DNA from 3 places in the Bradyrhizobium algeriense genome. Region 3 is predicted to be linked to each of the others. Evidence: predicted binding sites of a transcription regulator. Region 3 holds the regulator's gene; each other region holds the start of a gene.

Evidence for each region. The regulator LexA, encoded in region 3, represses DNA repair genes until DNA is damaged. The targets are predictions, from matches to a motif close to TGTTCNNNNTGTGTTCNG.
Region 1: a site for LexA is predicted at 3,387-3,404, ahead of recA (recombinase RecA). Genes of this name have one in related genera too.
Region 2: a site for LexA is predicted at 2,203-2,220, ahead of uvrA (excinuclease ABC subunit UvrA). Genes of this name have one in related genera too.

What each region holds. Positions count from the first base shown of each region.
Region 1 is NZ_JAZHRV010000001.1:1,868,046-1,874,226, forward strand. Features, by position in the region: gene V1286_RS09010 (PilZ domain-containing protein) at 1-181, shown strand, start outside; gene V1286_RS09015 (DUF6894 family protein) at 184-438, opposite strand; gene V1286_RS09020 (hypothetical protein) at 656-835, opposite strand; gene V1286_RS09025 (hypothetical protein) at 1,038-1,181, opposite strand; gene V1286_RS09030 (hypothetical protein) at 2,039-2,218, opposite strand; gene V1286_RS09035 (hypothetical protein) at 2,612-2,782, opposite strand; gene recA (recombinase RecA) at 3,520-4,608, shown strand; gene V1286_RS09045 (hypothetical protein) at 4,671-5,741, shown strand; gene V1286_RS09050 (hypothetical protein) at 5,738-6,181, shown strand, end outside.
Region 2 is NZ_JAZHRV010000001.1:3,287,938-3,294,118, forward strand. Features, by position in the region: gene V1286_RS16220 (outer membrane protein) at 333-1,085, shown strand; gene V1286_RS16225 (outer membrane protein) at 1,311-2,054, shown strand; gene uvrA (excinuclease ABC subunit UvrA) at 2,309-5,293, shown strand; gene V1286_RS16235 (trypsin-like peptidase domain-containing protein) at 5,397-6,149, shown strand.
Region 3 is NZ_JAZHRV010000001.1:3,395,450-3,401,630, forward strand. Features, by position in the region: gene V1286_RS16735 (molybdopterin molybdotransferase MoeA) at 37-1,248, shown strand; gene lexA (transcriptional repressor LexA) at 1,460-2,161, shown strand; gene V1286_RS16745 (hypothetical protein) at 2,386-2,814, shown strand; gene V1286_RS16750 (hypothetical protein) at 2,900-3,136, shown strand; gene V1286_RS16755 (ComEC/Rec2 family competence protein) at 3,242-5,536, opposite strand; gene V1286_RS16760 (hypothetical protein) at 5,998-6,181, shown strand, end outside.

The DNA.
Region 1 (6,181 bases), 1.5 Mb from region 3:
CGCTGTTCCCAAAGTGTTCGGCCTTTCCCTCACGGCGGGCGGCGGGGTGCTTCGGGTATGCACGTTGGTCTGGCGCAGGGGCGAGATGGTTGGCGTCCGATTCATCTCCGCCCGGGAGCTGCGAAAGGGCGCCGCGCCGGCCGGTGAAGCGGATGCCGTTACCAAGAAGGCGGACGCCTGAATTTAGCTCGCTTCCTGATCGGCGTCCTGCAGCGTCTCCGCTACCAGGCGAATCCGGAATACCGGCTTCCTGGATTCATCCAGCAATTCCATCTGCCACTCGGCGTTTTCGGAGAGTTGGCGGGAAATGTCCGCGATCATGTCGCCGCAGACGCCGGTCATTTCCTTCCAGGCGGCGTTATGATCCGCAAACTCCGCGCCGTCGTTGTTGACGCATGCATCCACGCCATGTCGAACGCTGAAGAAGAAGATCGGCATGGCAATGGACCAAACGTCAAATGGGCCGCCGTTGGCCCTGAGAATGCGCAAGTGCAGGCGGAGTGGATTCCTGGCGCGCGGAAAGATCAACTCCGGGTTTTTACGGGCCCATGCCTGTTACCGTGCATATGCGCTACATCATGATGTATCTGTAACATTATGTAATTACTTAAGATTTCACGGGCGGGCGGCTGACGCAAGGATCCGACGAAGCGGGCTAATCCCGTTCGGCTTTTTTCAGCTCCCGATCGATCCGAAGCTGGACCCGCCGGATGGCCAGCAGATTGAGCTTGGCTTCGGTCTTGCCCGCGATGACCTGGTCGCCGATGCGGAATTGCCATTTCCAAATGCCCGGAGCGACCGCCGTCACGGTGAATTCAACACCCTTGTAGACCATAGAAAAATCCCGCCGCGGCCCCAACCGCTTCAAATCCATACTTATCACCTAAAATTGCAAGAAATAAACGATGCAACTGTACGAGATTTGATCAGGCGCCAGCCAGACGCCTGCGAAGAAACGGAGAGGAGCCGGGAATAACCCCACGGCCCCGATCAGGACACCAGTTGGTGCGCCGCGTGCTTCAGTTCGCGATCGATTCTTAACTCGACGCGGCGCATGCCAGCAAGGCAAGGCTCGCCTCGATCTTACCCGACCTGACCAGGTCGCCAATCCGAAATTGCCATTTCCAGAAGCCCGGGGTCTCCGACTTGGTGAGCGTATATTCTACGCCTTTGTGGTTCATGAAAATCTCCCGCACTCCTCCGCGATAACGGCAGCGGAACCACAAAGTTCCATATTCCATCTGCTGACATTTGCCGCGCTCCGGCGCGGCAGAAGTCCTGGCGCTGTATGCGTTCCAACCCCGCAGGCGCGTCCGAATTCCCCCGCCGGCCCCGCTTGCGCGCCGCTAAAAAGCACTGCGCCGCGCAAGCGGAGTATGGTCGCTTGGCGGCGCAGGCCTATTCCCCGAGTGATGCAATGTCCCAGGCAAGGTTTTGTCTGGATGGTGAGAAAAAGGTTCAACGCGCTGGGGGCGAATTTGCCGAGCAATTTGCGCGCTGAAACGGGGCCCTTGCGGCAGACGTATCTGCTCGCGAGGGCGGGGGTGGTCCTCCAGATTTTCCCCGCCGTCGGCGACCTCGCTGCATAGCCCCATGCGGCGGGGTCGTTTGGCTGGGGCGACCGCGCTTGCAGGGAAAGGCCGCTGCTGCCGGCGCCTATTCCTGGCGCGTCGGATAAGGCTGCCGCGGCGGCATATGGGGTCTGGAGGGCGCGTCCGGCCGGACCGGCTGCGGCACCCGCGAGGGCTCCGGGGTGCGGCTGAGGCTCAAGCGCCGTGTGAGGAGATGGGCGCCATGCTGCTGAACCATCGGCAGGGTGGGGGCGGGGGTGAAGGCAACCTGTATGTGCATGCAGCAAGGCATAGCGTGCGCGTCTTGACGGCCGGTTCAAATGAAACTGCAAGCACGCCTAAAATTGTAAGCGATGTCGCCCAAGGGCCACCGAAGGGGCGTCCAAGGCATGAGACGTCGCAAGGCATGATTTGCAGATCGACCAATAAACGATGAGACCGCCGGTTCGGCGGCCTCATCGCGAGAGCTAGCTTTCCGGCTGCTCTACGTCAGGCGGCCGGGGGCTGGCGTCCGGCGCCTCTTCACTCCTGGCCGAAAGGTCGGCGGCCTTGTCGAGAAAGCCCGCGGCGACGTCCGGATCCGTGGTGGCCATTGCAAATTTCAAAAAGGTTGCCGCTTGTTCCGTTAGATATTTTTTACCCGGCACAATTCTGGTTCCCCGTTAAACTACCCGTCGTCGCTCCTGATGCGATTACGCACTGCGGCGGAATCCGTTCCGGCGGAAAAGTACAAAAATGGACTCAAGACGGCGGGGATATGGAGCGCTCGCCATGTTCGCGCCGGGCCTTGAAGGGCGGGCGTTCCGAGCCGAGCTGCCGATTTCGGCATCGTGTCGGCCCATCCGCGGAAATATGCCGAGCCCTGCGCGCCGGGTCACTTCCGTATGGTTACGTAGCTGGAGCCGTGCGGCTGGAAAAACATCAAAAAATAAGCCGCCCTGTTGGGCGGCTTTATTAGTCTAACCATTTTGATGATCCATCTCGAAGGATGGTCCGCTACGGCTATTAGCGATCGATGACAGTCTTGTTACAGGCCCTGCCTAACTGTGAAGTCCGCCCTTGTAGACGGGAATTTGTAATTCTGCTGCCCGCTCCTGCCGTTCCTTCCTGGAAAATTCACGCTCGCGCTGCTCGAAGGCGGCCAGTTCCTTTTGCGCCGTCTCAAGAAAACGGTCGCGTGGTGTTATTGCCAATTGAGTGTGTCCCGTCATTTACGCACCCCGTCGATTGACCCCAAGGCTCGATGATACTTAAGCCCGCGGACCGCGGGAAGGTCCGCTGCCCGTAAAATTACGGAATTATGAAAGTTGGGAAGCTGGCAAGTTTGCTTGGGGCACCAGGGGCCAAATTTCACGTGTCCAAGGTACCGGCTGAAATAGGCCCGCTCGCAAAGACAGGCCTGAACGAAAAAGGCCGCCTCAGTTGGCGGCCTCTAGACCTCCATCATGATCTAGTTTTTGCTTGTCCCCGCTTGACGCACTCATTGATTTTATTGTCCATAACTTCGACCTCGGCGTTAGCAGGTATATTGCAGTGACTGGTCGGGCTAAGCGGGAGCGCCATCCGGCAATCAGGCCCCTTCATTTCCGCGCGGACGGCGGAGCGGCATTGATATCCCTGCGACTCCGCCAGAGCGGCTCCATTCGAAGCTGCGAAAGCCATACAGATTGCTGAACCTGCAATGGAGAGACTTCACGGGCGTTGCCTCTATCTTGCTGTGAGGCAGTGAAGGCTAAGCTCAAAATCAAATTAGGCCACTGTTAACTTCAAAACCGGCCACCAGCGGTTGAAACAGGCCATTGCCATCTCCGGGAAAAGAACATATTGCGAACATAGAACAAACGTGGTACGAAATTCCTATACGCCAACGAATCCAGAAATCGAATCCTAAAACCTTCCATCGCCCGTTTGTCCCGCTCGCGAATCCCCGCCATAAGGAGCACGTATTATGTCCGCCACTGCCCTGCGTATCGTTGAAGGATCCTCCATGGATAAGACCAAGGCCCTGTCTGCCGCGCTCTCCCAGATCGAGCGCCAGTTCGGCAAGGGCTCGGTGATGAAGCTGGGCAAGAACGACCGCTCGATGGATATCGAGACCATTTCATCGGGCTCGCTCGGGCTCGATATCGCGCTCGGCGTAGGCGGGTTGCCAAAGGGGCGCGTGGTCGAGATCTACGGGCCGGAATCTTCAGGCAAGACCACGCTGGCGCTGCACACGGTGGCGGAAGGGCAGAAGAAGGGCGGCATCTGCGCCTTCATCGACGCCGAACACGCGCTCGATCCGGTCTATGCGCGCAAGCTCGGCGTCAACATCGACGAGCTCTTGATCTCGCAGCCCGATACCGGCGAGCAGGCGCTGGAAATCTGCGACACGCTGGTGCGCTCCGGCGCGGTTGACGTGCTGGTGGTGGATTCGGTGGCGGCGCTGGTGCCGAAGGCCGAACTCGAGGGCGAGATGGGCGACGCGCTGCCGGGGTTGCAGGCGCGGCTGATGAGCCAGGCGCTGCGCAAGCTCACCGCCTCGATCAACAAGTCCAACACCATGGTGATCTTCATCAACCAGATCCGCATGAAGATCGGGGTGATGTACGGCTCGCCGGAAACCACCACCGGCGGCAATGCGCTGAAATTTTACGCCTCCGTCCGCCTCGACATCCGCCGCATCGGCGCGATCAAGGAGCGCGACGAAGTGGTCGGCAACACCACCCGCGTCAAGGTGGTGAAGAACAAGCTGGCGCCGCCCTTCAAGCAGGTCGAGTTCGACATCATGTATGGCGAGGGCGTCTCCAAGATGGGCGAAATTCTCGATCTCGGCGTCAAGGCCGGCATCGTAGAAAAGTCCGGCGCCTGGTTCTCCTATGACAGCCAGCGGCTGGGCCAGGGACGCGAGAACTCGAAAACCTTCCTCAAGGCCAATCCCGACATGGTCGCCAAGATCGAGATGGCGATCCGCCAGAACTCCGGCCTGATCGCCGAGCAGATCCTCGCCGGTCCCGCTGAGCGCGACGCCGACGGCGAAGAGCCGGCGGAAGAGTAAGTTTCCGACGCTTCAGGCCGATAAGGTTTGAAACGCGACAGACGGGTGCTGCGGACGTTGAGTTGCCGACGTCTTCAGCGCCCGTTTTGTTTGGTAATTCTGCGTGCGCAGGTGATTGGCTCATGAGGCGTCTGATCCTAACCAGTTCGTCCGGATTTGGTCTTCTTGGTTCGGGCCTTGCCGAATTTGTCATCCACTTTTGCTATCGCTTCGCGTGGGGGCAGTTGCCGTCCCCGGACGAGCTTTCGTCCTATCTCGGAACGCGTTCGGAGGAACAGCGTTCGGGGGATCACTGGTCGGACTATGGCCGCCGGGGGCCTGCCGACGACGAGGAAAGACAAGACCTCAGCCTTGTCGAATTCTGCGAGGCCTACGACACGATCGAACTGTGGTTCGACCCGCATCCTAACGACCAGTTGCAACTGGTCTGGCTGCTCGATTACTTCCAGTCTCATCCGGAGATTGCAGCGAAGCTGGTTTTTCGCCTTGTTGACTTTGATTTGCTTGGCGTGCGCGCGGAGGAGTTTCGCAGGCTTGAGGTGTTCGATTTGTCCGTTACGGAGGCGGAATTGAACACGGCAAGCCGGAGCTGGCAGGCGTATTGTTCGCCGACGCCCGAAGCCTGCTTCGATCTGCTTTCCAGCAATCTGAGCGCCTTGCCGCTGCTAAGACCGGCCATGGTCGAACTGCTCGAAGAGCTGCCCTCCGGCGTGACCGGGCTCGGCGCAACTGAAATGCGGATACTGGAGATGTTGGCGTGGGGATTTGCGAATACCAATCCGCTGTTTCATCTGCGGACTATCCGCGGCACGCGCATCTTCGGCGAATGGGAATGCGGCTATTTGCTCGATGGGCTGGCGTTCGGGCGCAAACCGGCCGTGGCGGGCCTTGACGAGGGGCTGCGCACACTTTTGCGGGAAAACCTCAGGGATCGCCATGAGGCCTACTTACGCAGCCGCCTGTCGCTTACCGAGTTCGGCAAGGCTGTTGTCGCCCACAAGGAAGACTTCAGCCGGCACAATCCAATCGACCGCTGGTGGGGCGGCACGCATTTGACCAACGATAATCTGTGGCGCTGGAATCCGGCGCTGACCAAGCCCTTCTGCAGGCAGTCTGAACGAGGCGTACCGTGACGCGTTTGATCCTGACGTCAGATTCCTCAAGTGCGGGCTGCGTTGTAACGGCCGGTCTTGCCGATCTGGCTGTCGCCATCGAGCTTCGGATGGTTTGGGGGGCGCCGCGTTCCGATGCGGAGCTTGCAGCATTTTTGGAGGCAAGGACAACGCAAGGGCCGGACTCGCATTGGCTCTATTCTTTGCCCCGGCAGCGCCGTCAGAAATCCGGCTTCAAGGATCTCGGGTTGATCGAGGCTTGCGAACGTTGCGAAACGGTCGAGCTCTGGATGGAAACCGAGCCGAATGCCCAACTAGTCCTGATCTGGCTGCTGAATTATCTCGGCCCACAGGCGAAAACATTAAACATTATCTTGCGACATTTGGATGCCTCTCTCGGCGAGACAGAACCGGCGCGTCTCGCCGAATTGAGGTTTCCGGGTGTTGCGATCAACGACCAT
Region 2 (6,181 bases), 110 kb from region 3:
CATATAGCATCGCCCCCGCAGCCGTTCCAGCTTTGTTCCCGCCAGCACCTAATATCTGGCCCGGTTCTCACGATGCAACCCAAGCGCGATTACCGGGAACTCACGGGGAACCGAAAACCTTCCGAAATGGAACCCGAAAGTTCCGCACGGTATCGTGAATATGGCAGGTAAATCATTAGCTTGGGTAAATACACTTCGTTTGTACATGTTGCATTCCGGCGACACCATTTCCGGGCGAGTCGCGATATAGAGGTTGTCGAACGGCGCGAATGCTCGCGTCATTTCGAAACGCTTCGGGACCAACGGAAAGCGGAAGAGCTGGAGATAGACCCATGAAAAAGGTTTTCTTGAGTACGGTTGCCCTCATCGCGTTCGCCGCCCCTGCGGCGGCGGCTGACCTCGCGGCACGGCCTTACACCAAGGCCCCGCCGGCGCCGGTCGCCGTCGTGTACGACTGGAGCGGCTTCTACATCGGCGCCAACGGCGGCTGGGGTACGAGCCGCAAGTGCTGGGATTTCGTCGACGTGACCGGCGCGTTCATCGGGGCCGAGGGTTGCCATGACGCAGACGGCGGCACCGTCGGCGGTCAGATCGGTTATCGCTGGCAGGCCGGCACCTGGGTGTTCGGTGTTGAAGGCCAGGGCAACTGGGCCGACTTCCAGGGCAGCAATGTGAGCCTGCTTTTCCCCGCCGCCCGTAACGAGTCGCGCATCGATGCGTTCGGCCTGATCACGGGCCAGATCGGTTACGCCGCCAACAACGTGCTGTTCTACGTCAAGGGCGGTGCGGCCGTTACGGCGGATCGTTTCCGCGTCTTTGATGTTCCCACGGGCGTCTTGGCTGCCACCACCGGCGACGACACCCGCTGGGGTGCCGTGGTCGGCGCGGGCATCGAATTCGGCTTCGCCCCGAACTGGTCGGTCGGCGTCGAGTACAATCACCTGTTCATGCAGGACCGCACCCACACCTTTGTCGACGCGACCGGCGCCTTCCTCGGCAACGACCGCATCACTCAGGACGTCGATATCGTCACCGCCCGCATCAACTACCGCTTCGGCGGCCCGGGCATCGCGGCGAGGTACTGATCTTCGCTTTCAACGAACGGAATCGAAAAGGCCGGCTTCACGCCGGCCTTTTTTGTTTGGTTGTACTGCGGGATAGTCATACCCGCCACGGTTGCATATTACCTACTTTTGCCGCGGATGTGGTTTTTCGGCGACAGCATTCTGCGATCTCTTCACGCTATATGCGCAGGCAACCTCAAATTGACCACTCCTGCAGTTGCGTTGGAAATGCTGAAAGGAAGAAACGTGAAGAAAGTTTTGTTGACGACCACCGCTCTGATCGCGCTTGGAATCGCCCCCGCGACTGCCGCAGACCTTGCCGCACGGCCATATACCAAAGCACCAGCGATGGCGGTTGCGGTGTACAACTGGAGCGGCTTCTACGCTGGCGTTAACGGCGGCTGGGGATCGAGCCGCAACCGTTGGGACGAGACCAGCCTCGGCATCGCTTTCTCGGAGGGCAGCCATGACGCAACCGGCGGCACCGTCGGTGGTCAGATCGGCTACCGCTGGCAGGCTGCTTCGTGGGTGTTCGGCGTGGAAGCGCAGGGCAACTGGGCTGACTTCCACGGCAGCAATGCGATCCCGCTGCTTCCGGCGTTCACCAACGACACTCGTGTCGATGCCTTCGGACTGTTCACCGGTCAGGTCGGCTACGCCGCGAACAACGTACTGTTCTACCTCAAGGGCGGCGCCGCCGTGACCTCCGATCGCTACCGCGTGCTCGCGACCGGCACCGGTGTCCAGCTCGCCAACAGCGTCGATGACACCCGTTGGGGTGGCGTGGTCGGCGTCGGCCTGGAATATGGCTTCGCCCCGAACTGGTCGGCCGGCATCGAATACAATCACATGTTCATGCAGGACAAGACCTATAACTTCGTGAGCAACGGCGTCGTCTTCCCGGCTGGCACGCTGGTGGCCCAGAGCCGCATCCGTCAGGATGTTGATATCGTCACCGCTCGCATCAACTACAAATTCGGCGGGTACTAATCTCCGCGTCACCTGAGTTCCCGAAATTGAGAAAAGGCCGGCCTTGCGCCGGCCTTTTTTTTTGCGGCACTACTGACTGCTGCTGCCAAAAATATCTCGGCGAAAACAATCCGTTGATGATTCGCGCGCGGCACTGGATATTTTCTGTCGTTCTTCCTATGTTCCGACTTTCAATCATCGGCGCCTGATCCCGGTTTCCAGCCGGCAATGCGCGCCCAACTCGGCGCGCGACCTGCGCGCCTGGAAATGCCGATATGGATGAAGTGCTAAGGGCGAAGCGCCAACCACCCGCCGGCTCCGCATCGCGCGCGATAACCATCCGCGGTGCGCGCGAGCACAATCTCAAGAACGTCGATCTCGAAATTCCCCGCGACAAGCTCGTGGTGTTCACCGGCCTGTCCGGCTCCGGCAAATCCTCGCTCGCGTTCGACACCATCTATGCCGAGGGACAACGCCGCTACGTCGAATCGCTGTCGGCCTATGCGCGCCAGTTCCTCGAGATGATGCAGAAGCCGGATGTCGACCAGATCGACGGCCTGTCGCCCGCGATCTCGATCGAGCAGAAGACGACGTCGAAGAACCCGCGCTCCACCGTCGGCACCGTCACCGAGATCTACGACTATATGCGCCTGCTGTGGGCGCGCGTCGGCGTGCCCTATTCGCCCGCCACGGGGCTGCCGATCGAAAGCCAGATCGTCTCGCAGATGGTCGACCGCGTGCTGGCGCTGCCCGAAGGCACCCGCCTCTATCTGCTCGCGCCGGTCGTGCGCGGCCGCAAGGGCGAGTACAAGAAGGAGCTCGCCGAATGGCTCAAGAAGGGCTTTCAGCGCGTCAAGATCGACGGCACCTTCTATGAGCTGGCGGAGGCGCCGACCCTGGACAAAAAATTCCCGCACGATATCGACGTCGTCGTCGACCGCATCGTGGTCCGCCCGGACATCGGCCAGCGCCTCGCCGAAAGTTTTGAGACCGCGCTGAAGCTCGCCGAGGGCTTGGCTGTGATCGAATACGCCGACGCGCCGGCGGGTGCTGCGGAAGAGAAAAAGTCCGACAAGAAGACCGCAAAGATCCACGACAAGAGCGGGCCTGAGCGCATTTTGTTTTCGGAAAAATTCGCCTGCCCGGTTTCCGGCTTCACTATCCCCGAGATCGAGCCGCGGCTGTTCTCGTTCAACAACCCCTACGGCGCCTGCCCCGCCTGCGGCGGCCTCGGCGTCGAGCAGCATATCGACGAGGACCTCGTCATTCCCGACAAGGAGATGACGCTGCGCAAGGGCGCGATCGCGCCGTGGGCCAAATCGTCCTCGCCCTATTACATCCAGACGCTGACAGCGCTCGGCAAATTCTACAAGTTCACGCTCGACACCAAGTGGAAGGACCTGCCGAAGAAGACGCAGGCAGCATTGCTGCACGGCTCCGGCGACGACGAGATAAAATTCTCCTACGAGGACGGCGTCCGATCCTACGATACCAAAAAGCCGTTCGAGGGCGTCATCACCAATCTCGAGCGCCGCTACCGCGAGACCGAGAGCGAATGGGCGCGCGAGGAGCTGGCAAAATATTTCTCCGACATCCCCTGCGCCGGCTGTAACGGCCATCGCCTCAAGCCCGAGGCGCTGTGCGTCAAGATCGGCGGCAAGCATATCGGCGAAATCTCGGAATTGTCGGTGCTTCGCGCCGGCGAGTGGTTCGAGAGCGTGCCGAAAGCGCTCAACACGCAGCAGAACGAGATCGCCACGCGGGTGCTGAAGGAGATCCGCGAGCGGCTGTCGTTCCTGCTCGACGTCGGCCTGAACTATCTCACGCTCTCCCGCGCCTCCGGCACGCTGTCCGGCGGCGAAAGCCAGCGCATCCGCCTCGCCTCGCAGATCGGTTCGGGATTGACCGGCGTGCTTTATGTGCTGGACGAGCCCTCGATCGGCCTGCACCAGCGCGACAACGCGCGGCTATTGGAAACGCTGAAGCGGCTGCGCGACCTCGGCAACACCGTGATCGTGGTCGAACATGACGAGGACGCGATCCGGCTCGCGGATTACGTGCTCGATATCGGCCCCGGCGCCGGCATGCATGGCGGCCACATCGTGGCGCAGGGCACGCCAGCCGAAATCATGAAGAACCCGAAATCGCTGACGGGCAAATACCTCACCGGCGAGATGTCGGTGGCGATCCCCGAGCGCAAGCCGCCGAACCACCGGCGCACCATCAAGGTCGTCAACGCCCGCGGCAATAACTTAAAGAACGTCTCGGCGGAAATCCCGCTCGGGCTGTTCACCTGCGTTACCGGCGTCTCCGGCGGCGGCAAGTCGACGCTCCTGATCGACACGCTCTACAAGGCCATCGCCCGCAAACTCAACAACGCCAGCGAAGGCGCCGCCCCCCACGACCGCATCGAAGGGCTGGAGCATATCGACAAGATCATCGACATCGACCAGTCGCCGATCGGCCGCACCCCGCGCTCGAACCCCGCGACCTATACCGGCGCGTTCACGCCGATCCGCGAATGGTTCGCCGGCCTTCCCGAAGCCAAGGCGCGCGGCTACGAGCCGGGACGGTTCTCCTTCAACGTCAAGGGCGGCCGCTGCGAGGCCTGCCAGGGCGACGGCGTCATCAAGATCGAGATGCACTTCTTGCCCGACGTCTACGTCACCTGCGACACCTGCAAGGGCAAGCGCTACAACCGCGAAACGCTCGAAGTCCTGTTCAAGGGCAAGAGCATCGCCGACGTGCTCGACATGACGGTGGAAGAAGCCGCCGAATTCTTCAAGGCCGTTCCCCGCGTCCGCGAGACCTTTAAAACGCTGCACCGCGTCGGCCTCGACTATATCCACGTCGGCCAGCAGGCGACGACGCTCTCCGGCGGCGAAGCCCAGCGCGTCAAGCTGGCGAAGGAGCTGTCAAAGCGCGCCACCGGCCGCACGCTCTACATCCTGGACGAGCCCACCACCGGGCTTCATTTCCACGACGTCGCAAAGCTTCTGGAAGTGCTGCACGAGCTGGTCTCGCAGGGCAACACGGTGGTCGTGATCGAGCACAATCTCGAAGTCATCAAGACCGCCGACTGGGTGATCGACCTCGGCCCCGAAGGCGGCGACGGCGGCGGCGAAATCGTCGCCTGGGGCCCGCCGGAAGATATCGTGAAAGCGCCGCGGAGCTATACGGGGAAGTTTTTGGCCCCGGTGCTGAAGAAGGCGGATGGGAAGCCGAGGAAGAGCAGCAGCGCGAGCGAGGCGGCGGAGTGAACTAAGCCAGCACTCTCGCAGTAAGGTGCGCCATGCTTACTTATTCGCCGGTGAAGCTGAGGATAAAGCGACGGATTGACGTAGGGAATGATATCGATGCCGAATAGCGAGCGGCTTCCTTTGGCAGCATGATGGAAGCGCTTACCTAATAACCAATTGGCATAACGTTACTGGATTGGACCCCATTAACGGCCAAAGCCTGAGCAAGTCGGCTATTCAACCAACTCATGTCGAACTGCCACTCCTGTTTAAGGCAGATACCACATCTGATGGCAGAACAATGTTGAAAAGAAAGCGTTACAGCATCCCACTTTACAATGATGGTGGAGTGCCTAGCTGGCTTGAGCATTCAGTTTTCGGAAACAGAGTTGACGTAGTCGCCATCAAAATCGCAGGTATGGATTCCTCCCTCGCAAGCTTGCCCGTAAATTCTCTCGGGAGCTTCGTCGACTTCGAACCACAAGTAGGGGACGACGTTTTCGTGCTTGGATATCCAGGCGGAGTAGACGGCGGTCATGAACTCGCCATTTGGAAGCGCGGCTCCATTGCAAGCCAGCCTTCCGTCGATATTGATCAGCTACCGAAGATCCTCGTTGATACCGCCACGCGAAAAGGAATGTCAGGGGCCCCGGTGATCGTTCGACGATCAGGCATCATTGTTCCGAGAGGGGTTACAAGCACACCAGGCTCGCTCTCCGGAGAGGAGATCATCGGTCAGGCCGATACCTTTCTAGGCGTGTACTCTGGACGCATTGGAGATGATCCAATGGGACTGCAACTCGGCATTGTCTGGAAAGCCAGTGTCATTGATGAGATAGTCAAGGGCGGCCTACCGGGGCAGCCTCCGTATCCGTGAAACTTCTCAGGGAGAACGGATCGCACACAGCC
Region 3 (6,181 bases):
TCCACTTTTCCGGATCATGCTGCTGGAGGTCTGCCCGTGGCCTTGATGCCTGTCGCCGATGCGCTTGCCGCAATCCTTGCCGGCGCCGAACCGTTGCCCGAAGAGATGGTCGCGCTCGACGATGCCTGGCATCGCGTGCTGGCGCGCGACGTCGCGGCACGGCGCACGCAGCCGCCGCAGGCGATGTCGGCGATGGACGGCTATGCGGTGCGCGCGGCCGATGCCGCCGATCTTTCGGTGCGGCTGAAGGTGATCGGCGAGGTCGCCGCCGGCCGCCCGTTCGAGCGGAAGGTAGGCCAAGGCGAAGCGATGAGGATCTTCACCGGCGGCGTGATCCCTGACGGCGCTGATGCCGTCATCATCCAGGAAGACACGGCCATCGACGGCGATCACATCGCCATCACCGAAGCCGCCGTTCGAGGGCGGCATATCCGCCCCGCCGGCGTCGATTTCCGTGAGGGCGATGTGCTGCTCACGCGCGGGCGCCGCCTCACCGACCGCGATTTGTCACTCGCCGCCGGCATGAACTATCCGGAGCTTGCGGTGCACCGCCGCCCGAAAGTCGCAGTGCTCGCCACCGGCGACGAGCTGGTGATGCCGGGCGCTACCCCCGGCCCAGGCCAGATCGTCTATTCCAACGGCTACGGGATCCGAGCACTGGCGCGGGCGGCGGGCGCCGAGGTCGTCGATCTCGGGATCGCCGCCGATACGGTCGATGCCACCGCGCAAGGCATCCGCCGTGCGCGCGAGGCAAACGCGGATATCCTGATCACCATGGGCGGCGCCTCGGTCGGCGACCACGACCTCGTCAAGCGGTCGCTGGAGGCCGAGGGGACGGCCATGATGTTCTGGCGCATCGCGATGCGGCCGGGCAAGCCGATGATGCACGGCAGGCTGGGCACGATGCGGGTGATCGGCCTGCCCGGCAATCCCGTCTCCTCCTATGTCTGCGGCTTCCTGTTTCTGGTGCCGTTGATTCGTGCATTATCGGGCCGCGACGCCGTCCATCATCGGCGCGAAAGCGCCCTGCTGGGCCACGATCTCGCTGCCAACGACCAGCGTGAAGACTATCTTCGGGCCCGCCTCGAAGCGCGCGAAGACGGCACGCTGATCGCGGTGCCGGTCAGTCACCAGGACTCATCGCTATTGGGGAATCTCGCTGCGGCACGGGCACTTGTGATACGTCCGCCGTTCGCGCCGGCTGCCGCGAAGGGTTCGCGTTGCGAGCTGCTCCGGCTGCCGGAATGACGCCTGAACGGCGCCTTTGAGGGTGTCTTCAGCCGAAGCCGCAATGCGTTCACCTGAAATTAAGTGGTTGCGGAACACATATCGAACATATAGTGTCCGTTCATGATTTGTTTCGACTGCTAGTGTCTATGGTTGGGAGTTTTGGGGACTCCCGCGATGGACCCTGGAGATTCGGGACCGAAAGACTGTACCAACCGGGGGAATGCTCGCGATGCTTACGCGCAAACAGTATGAACTTCTGCGTTTCATCAATGAACGGCTGAAGGAAGCCGGCGTACCGCCCTCCTTCGACGAGATGAAGGATGCGCTCGATCTGCGCTCGAAATCCGGAATTCACCGCCTCATTACGGCGCTGGAGGAGCGCGGCTTCATCCGCCGCCTGCCCAACCGCGCCCGCGCCATCGAAGTCATCAAGCTGCCGGAGCTGGCTGCCGCCGGCAACGGCCGCCGCGGCTTCACGCCGAGCGTCATCGAAGGCACGCTCGGCAAACGCCCCGTAAGCGCGCCGGCCAGCGAGGACGACGGCAACCGCCCGGTCGCCGTGCCCGTGATGGGCCGGATCGCCGCCGGTACGCCGATCGAGGCGCTGCAGACCCGCAGCCACACCATCAGCGTGCCGCCCGACATGCTCGGCTCCGGCGAGCATTACGCGCTCGAAGTGCGCGGCGATTCCATGGTGGACGCCGGCATTCTCGACGGCGACATGGCACTGATCCAGCGCAACGAAACCGCCGACACCGGCGACATCGTGGTGGCGCTGATCGACGAGGAGGAAGCCACGCTAAAACGCTTCCGCCGCCGTGGCGCCTCGATCGCGCTGGAGCCCGCCAACGCTGCCTATGAAGTGCGCATCCTGCCGCCGAACCGGGTCCGGATTCAGGGCAAGCTGATCGGTCTGTACCGGAAGTATTGAATGGTCGGGTTACCGACAGGACTGCGACGGCCCCGGCCTTCGGCCGAGGTTTTTTGTGGGGCGTGGGGAACTAACCTGCGTTATCGCGTTTGTGATTTAAGCGCAGTGCGTCCGTCGCAGAAATGCCCAGAAACAAGAAAAGGCTCTGCGCCAAGTCTACTCTGATAGAGGCCTGTGCCTCCTTCAAGACACGGGTCAGCTATCTCAAATGAGGGAGCCATCCGATGTGTGACTATAGCCTGCATGCTGTGGCAACGCGACCGGCCCAGGTCGGCGAGACGCTGATCACCACCACATTCCGCGGTACATCGACCCGCGGCTTTGCGTCGGAACGCGAGCCCGCAGTGGCGGTCTGCATGCTTCCCGGCACCGAACTGGCGTTCACCGAGGACGTCAGATACGACAACCGATGGATCTGGACGCGAACCACCGACTGGCGGGTCGGCAAGTTCAACCAGATTGAACCCGAAGTGTCCGATCGCCATCATGACGCGATCGAATTTCCTGACGGAAGCCATGTGCTGGTGACGCAGCTTTGCGAAGGCCAGCGCGCGACCGTGCTGCAATTGCCGGTGACCGAGGGCGAACGGTCGGCGAAGGCAAAGGAAGCGGTGACGGAGGCGCCTCGGGCCGGATCCATCGTGACCGGATAAACGACGCACATGCGATCCGCCGGTTTCAGGCCGGCGGATCGTGGTGATATGGTTTTGTGAGAAACTGGGCGCCGAGGGGCAGTCGGTGGTCAACAAGGTTACATGGCAAAAAGCCGGTCGCGTCACGGAGCCCGGACGGTACATGTTCCGGTACGGCTGGCTGACTATCACGGCCGAAGATCTCGCGATCTGGCGGCAATTCCCCGAGGCGTCGTTCACGCTGGTCAACCTGCCGTCGACCCCCGACGCGCCGGAGGAATTCCACCTCGGCGCATTCGAAATACCGGCCACTCCCTCAAGTCCCCCGCTCGACGAGCACTGAAATTCATCTAGAGCCCTGGGGTTAGATTTTTTGATTTGACGCGTTTTCTTGACGCGAACCGGTCTCCTCCCCGGATCAAGTCCGGGGCAGGCTTTCGCTGGAGCTCTACTCCTCCGCCTGAAGGTCGGCCTCGGCCGGCGTGGCGTCGACCGCGCGCGGCACGACGCGTGGCGCAAGCACGGTGGCGTCTGCCTCGCTCTCGTCGGCGATGGCCGGCGACCACGGGCGATCGATCCCCCTGGGTTTTGCCGCCTCGACGACAAATCCCTCACGGCCTCGCCGCAACGCCATCGCGCCCTGCCGCCGCAGCCGGTCGGCATCGATGACCGAAGCCGCGCATGAAGCGGGCACCTGCCGCAGCGTCACAATGAGCGCCGCGCGCTCGCAATCGTCCGCCAGCGCCTCGGGCTTGTGCGCCTGCGCGACCAGGCCGCCGGCGGCGGATTGCATCACGCAGCCAAGGTCGTCGCATGAAACACCTGCGGTGAGCGATGCATCGGCCGCTGTGCGTGCGTCCGCATCCGCCGCCAGCCACTCCTTCAGCAGGAAGGCATCCCGGGAGCCCTTCACCGCATGCATCAGATGCAGCCTTCCATCCTGGCCGCGGACGCCGACATTGCGGCCGTCGGCGGAGACCAGAATATCCGGCTGCGGCACCCTCGCCGCCCACAGCGCCGCCGATAGCACCAGCGCCGCGCCCGACCAGCGCAGCGGCGTGCGCAGCAGGCCGAGCAGAATGATGCCGAGGCTCGCCGCAATCAGCGGGCCGATGCCGAACGCCGGCACCCGGCCGACCGCGCCGGGCAACGCCGCGACCCATTGGGTCACCGCGATCATCCAGTCGATGCCGACGCCCATGATCGCCCAGAACAGCCGGTCGAAGCCGAACGGCATCGCGACGAGGCCGAGCAGGCCCGCCGGCATCACGACCGCGGAGACGACCGGCATCGCCGCGAGATTGGCCAGCACGCCATAAGGCGTGACGCGGTGGAAGTGAAAGGCCGCATAGGGCATGGTCGCGAGCCCCGCCACCAATGAGGCCAGCAACAACATCGTGAGTTCGCGACCGCCCCACAGCGCCGCCCGCGCGGTTGCGGTGTTGTCCGGCGCCGCGAACAGGCGCGGCATGCCGATCTGCACCAACGCCACCAGGCCCAGCGTGGCGGCAAAAGACATTTGAAAACTCGGATGCACCAGTGCTTCCGGTGCCACCGTCAGCACGATCAGGGCCGCGACCGCGAGCGTGCGAAACGTGATCGCCCGGCGATCGACCATGACCGCGATCAGCACCACGGCCGTCATGAAGAAGGAGCGCTGCGTCGCCACTTCCGCCCCCGACAGCAGCAGATAGAACGCGGCGGCCGCAAGCGCCGCCACTGCCGACCATTTCTTGATGGCGTAACCGACCGTGAGCGTTGGAAACAGCGCCAGCAGCGCCCGCACCGCGAAGAACACGACGCCGGCGACGACGGCCATGTGATAGCCGGAGATCGAAAGCACGTGGCCGAGGCCTGAGATGAACATCGCGTCGTTCACCGGCGGCGAGATCGCGTCGCGCCGCCCGGTCAACAGCGCGGTGGCGATCGCGCGCTTGTCGCCCTCCAGCGTCGTCCTGATCCGCGCGTCGATCGTGTCGCGCAGGCCCTGCATCAACGCCGAGTAGCGCAGGCGCAGCCCACCGCCGGTGGCGGGCGCCTCCGCGGTCTTGATCGCGCCCATCACGAAGCCGGAGGCACCGATGCCGGCGAAGAACATGTCGCGGCTGAAATCGTAGCTGCCCGGCCGCACCGGCGTGAGCGGCGGCAACAGCCGCGCCTTCAACTCGACAAAGCTGCCGACCGCGGGCGCCGTGCCCTTCTTCACCGACAGCCGCACGCGTTCGAGCCTGGTCGTCCCGCGCGCGCTCTCCATGGTGACGACGCGCAGGACAAAACGGTCGGTGCGTTCGCGGATGTCGCGGGTTTCGACGAAGCCCGTCAGCGACACCGAAAACATCGGCCGCGCCAGCACGCCATGCGCGACCCGCGCCGTCTTCCACGTCGCGATCGCAAAGCCCGCCGCGACGGCTGCGACCATCACCGCGATCGGAAAGAATTTTTGCCGGCGCAGCAGAATCGCCACCGCACATAGCGCGATGGCCACGACGGCGGCGACTGAGAGCACCGGCTCATGGTCGGCGGCGAAGTAAAAGGCGATGCCGGTGCCGAACGCGACGGGCACCCAGGGCAGCAGGCGGCCGGCGCCAGCCTCGGCGCGAGCCCATACGCGCAGGGTTTCGATAAGCGGCGGCCAGAAAGCGGGACGCGACGGCAGGAGGCCGCCGATAGGCGCCGCCGCGCGCGGCGGCCAGGTCCCGGCATAGCCCCGCTTCCGGCCCGAAATGTCGCCCTGCTCCGCCACCCCGGTCTACACCTTACGATCCCGTGGAGATCACAAGACTACCGGACGGTGTATTGCGGCCGCAGCGGAACGGATGCAGAAACCTGAGGAAATGGGCCGCGACACCCACGGGACCTCTCCCGACTGATTTTCCGCCAAAAGATAATTCGATCGCGTGGAAAACCACCGTTAGGTCAGCCCAACTGCATTTTCCGACTCGGCAAAGCGTGCTCGTTCTCTGAAATTCAGGCCGGTTGCGGAGCACGACGTGAGCCAGTTTTCTTGCATGCTTTTGCTCGTGATGGCTCTCACGCTCACGGCATGCTTCGGAATAGCAGCCTGGCGCGTCTCCGGTGATGCATCTGATGTCACCGGGAGCACTCCGCCGCCGTTGATTGACCTGCGTTAAAAGCTTCCATGCGCTTTGCGTGTTCAGGCAGAAACCTGAAGAAATGCGCTGCGGCTCGCACTATAGTCGCTGCATGAAGCTTGCCGCCTGCCTTTCATCCGCCCTCATGATTATCGCCTCGGCGACCACGGCTGCAGCGGCTGAACAATGCCGTTTCATCGAGGCGAGATCCGAGCGCGAGGCATGCTATAAGCGCCAGGATGCTGAACGGACCGCCCGGCAGAAAACCGACGAGGCCAAGCAGGCGCAGCAAAAGC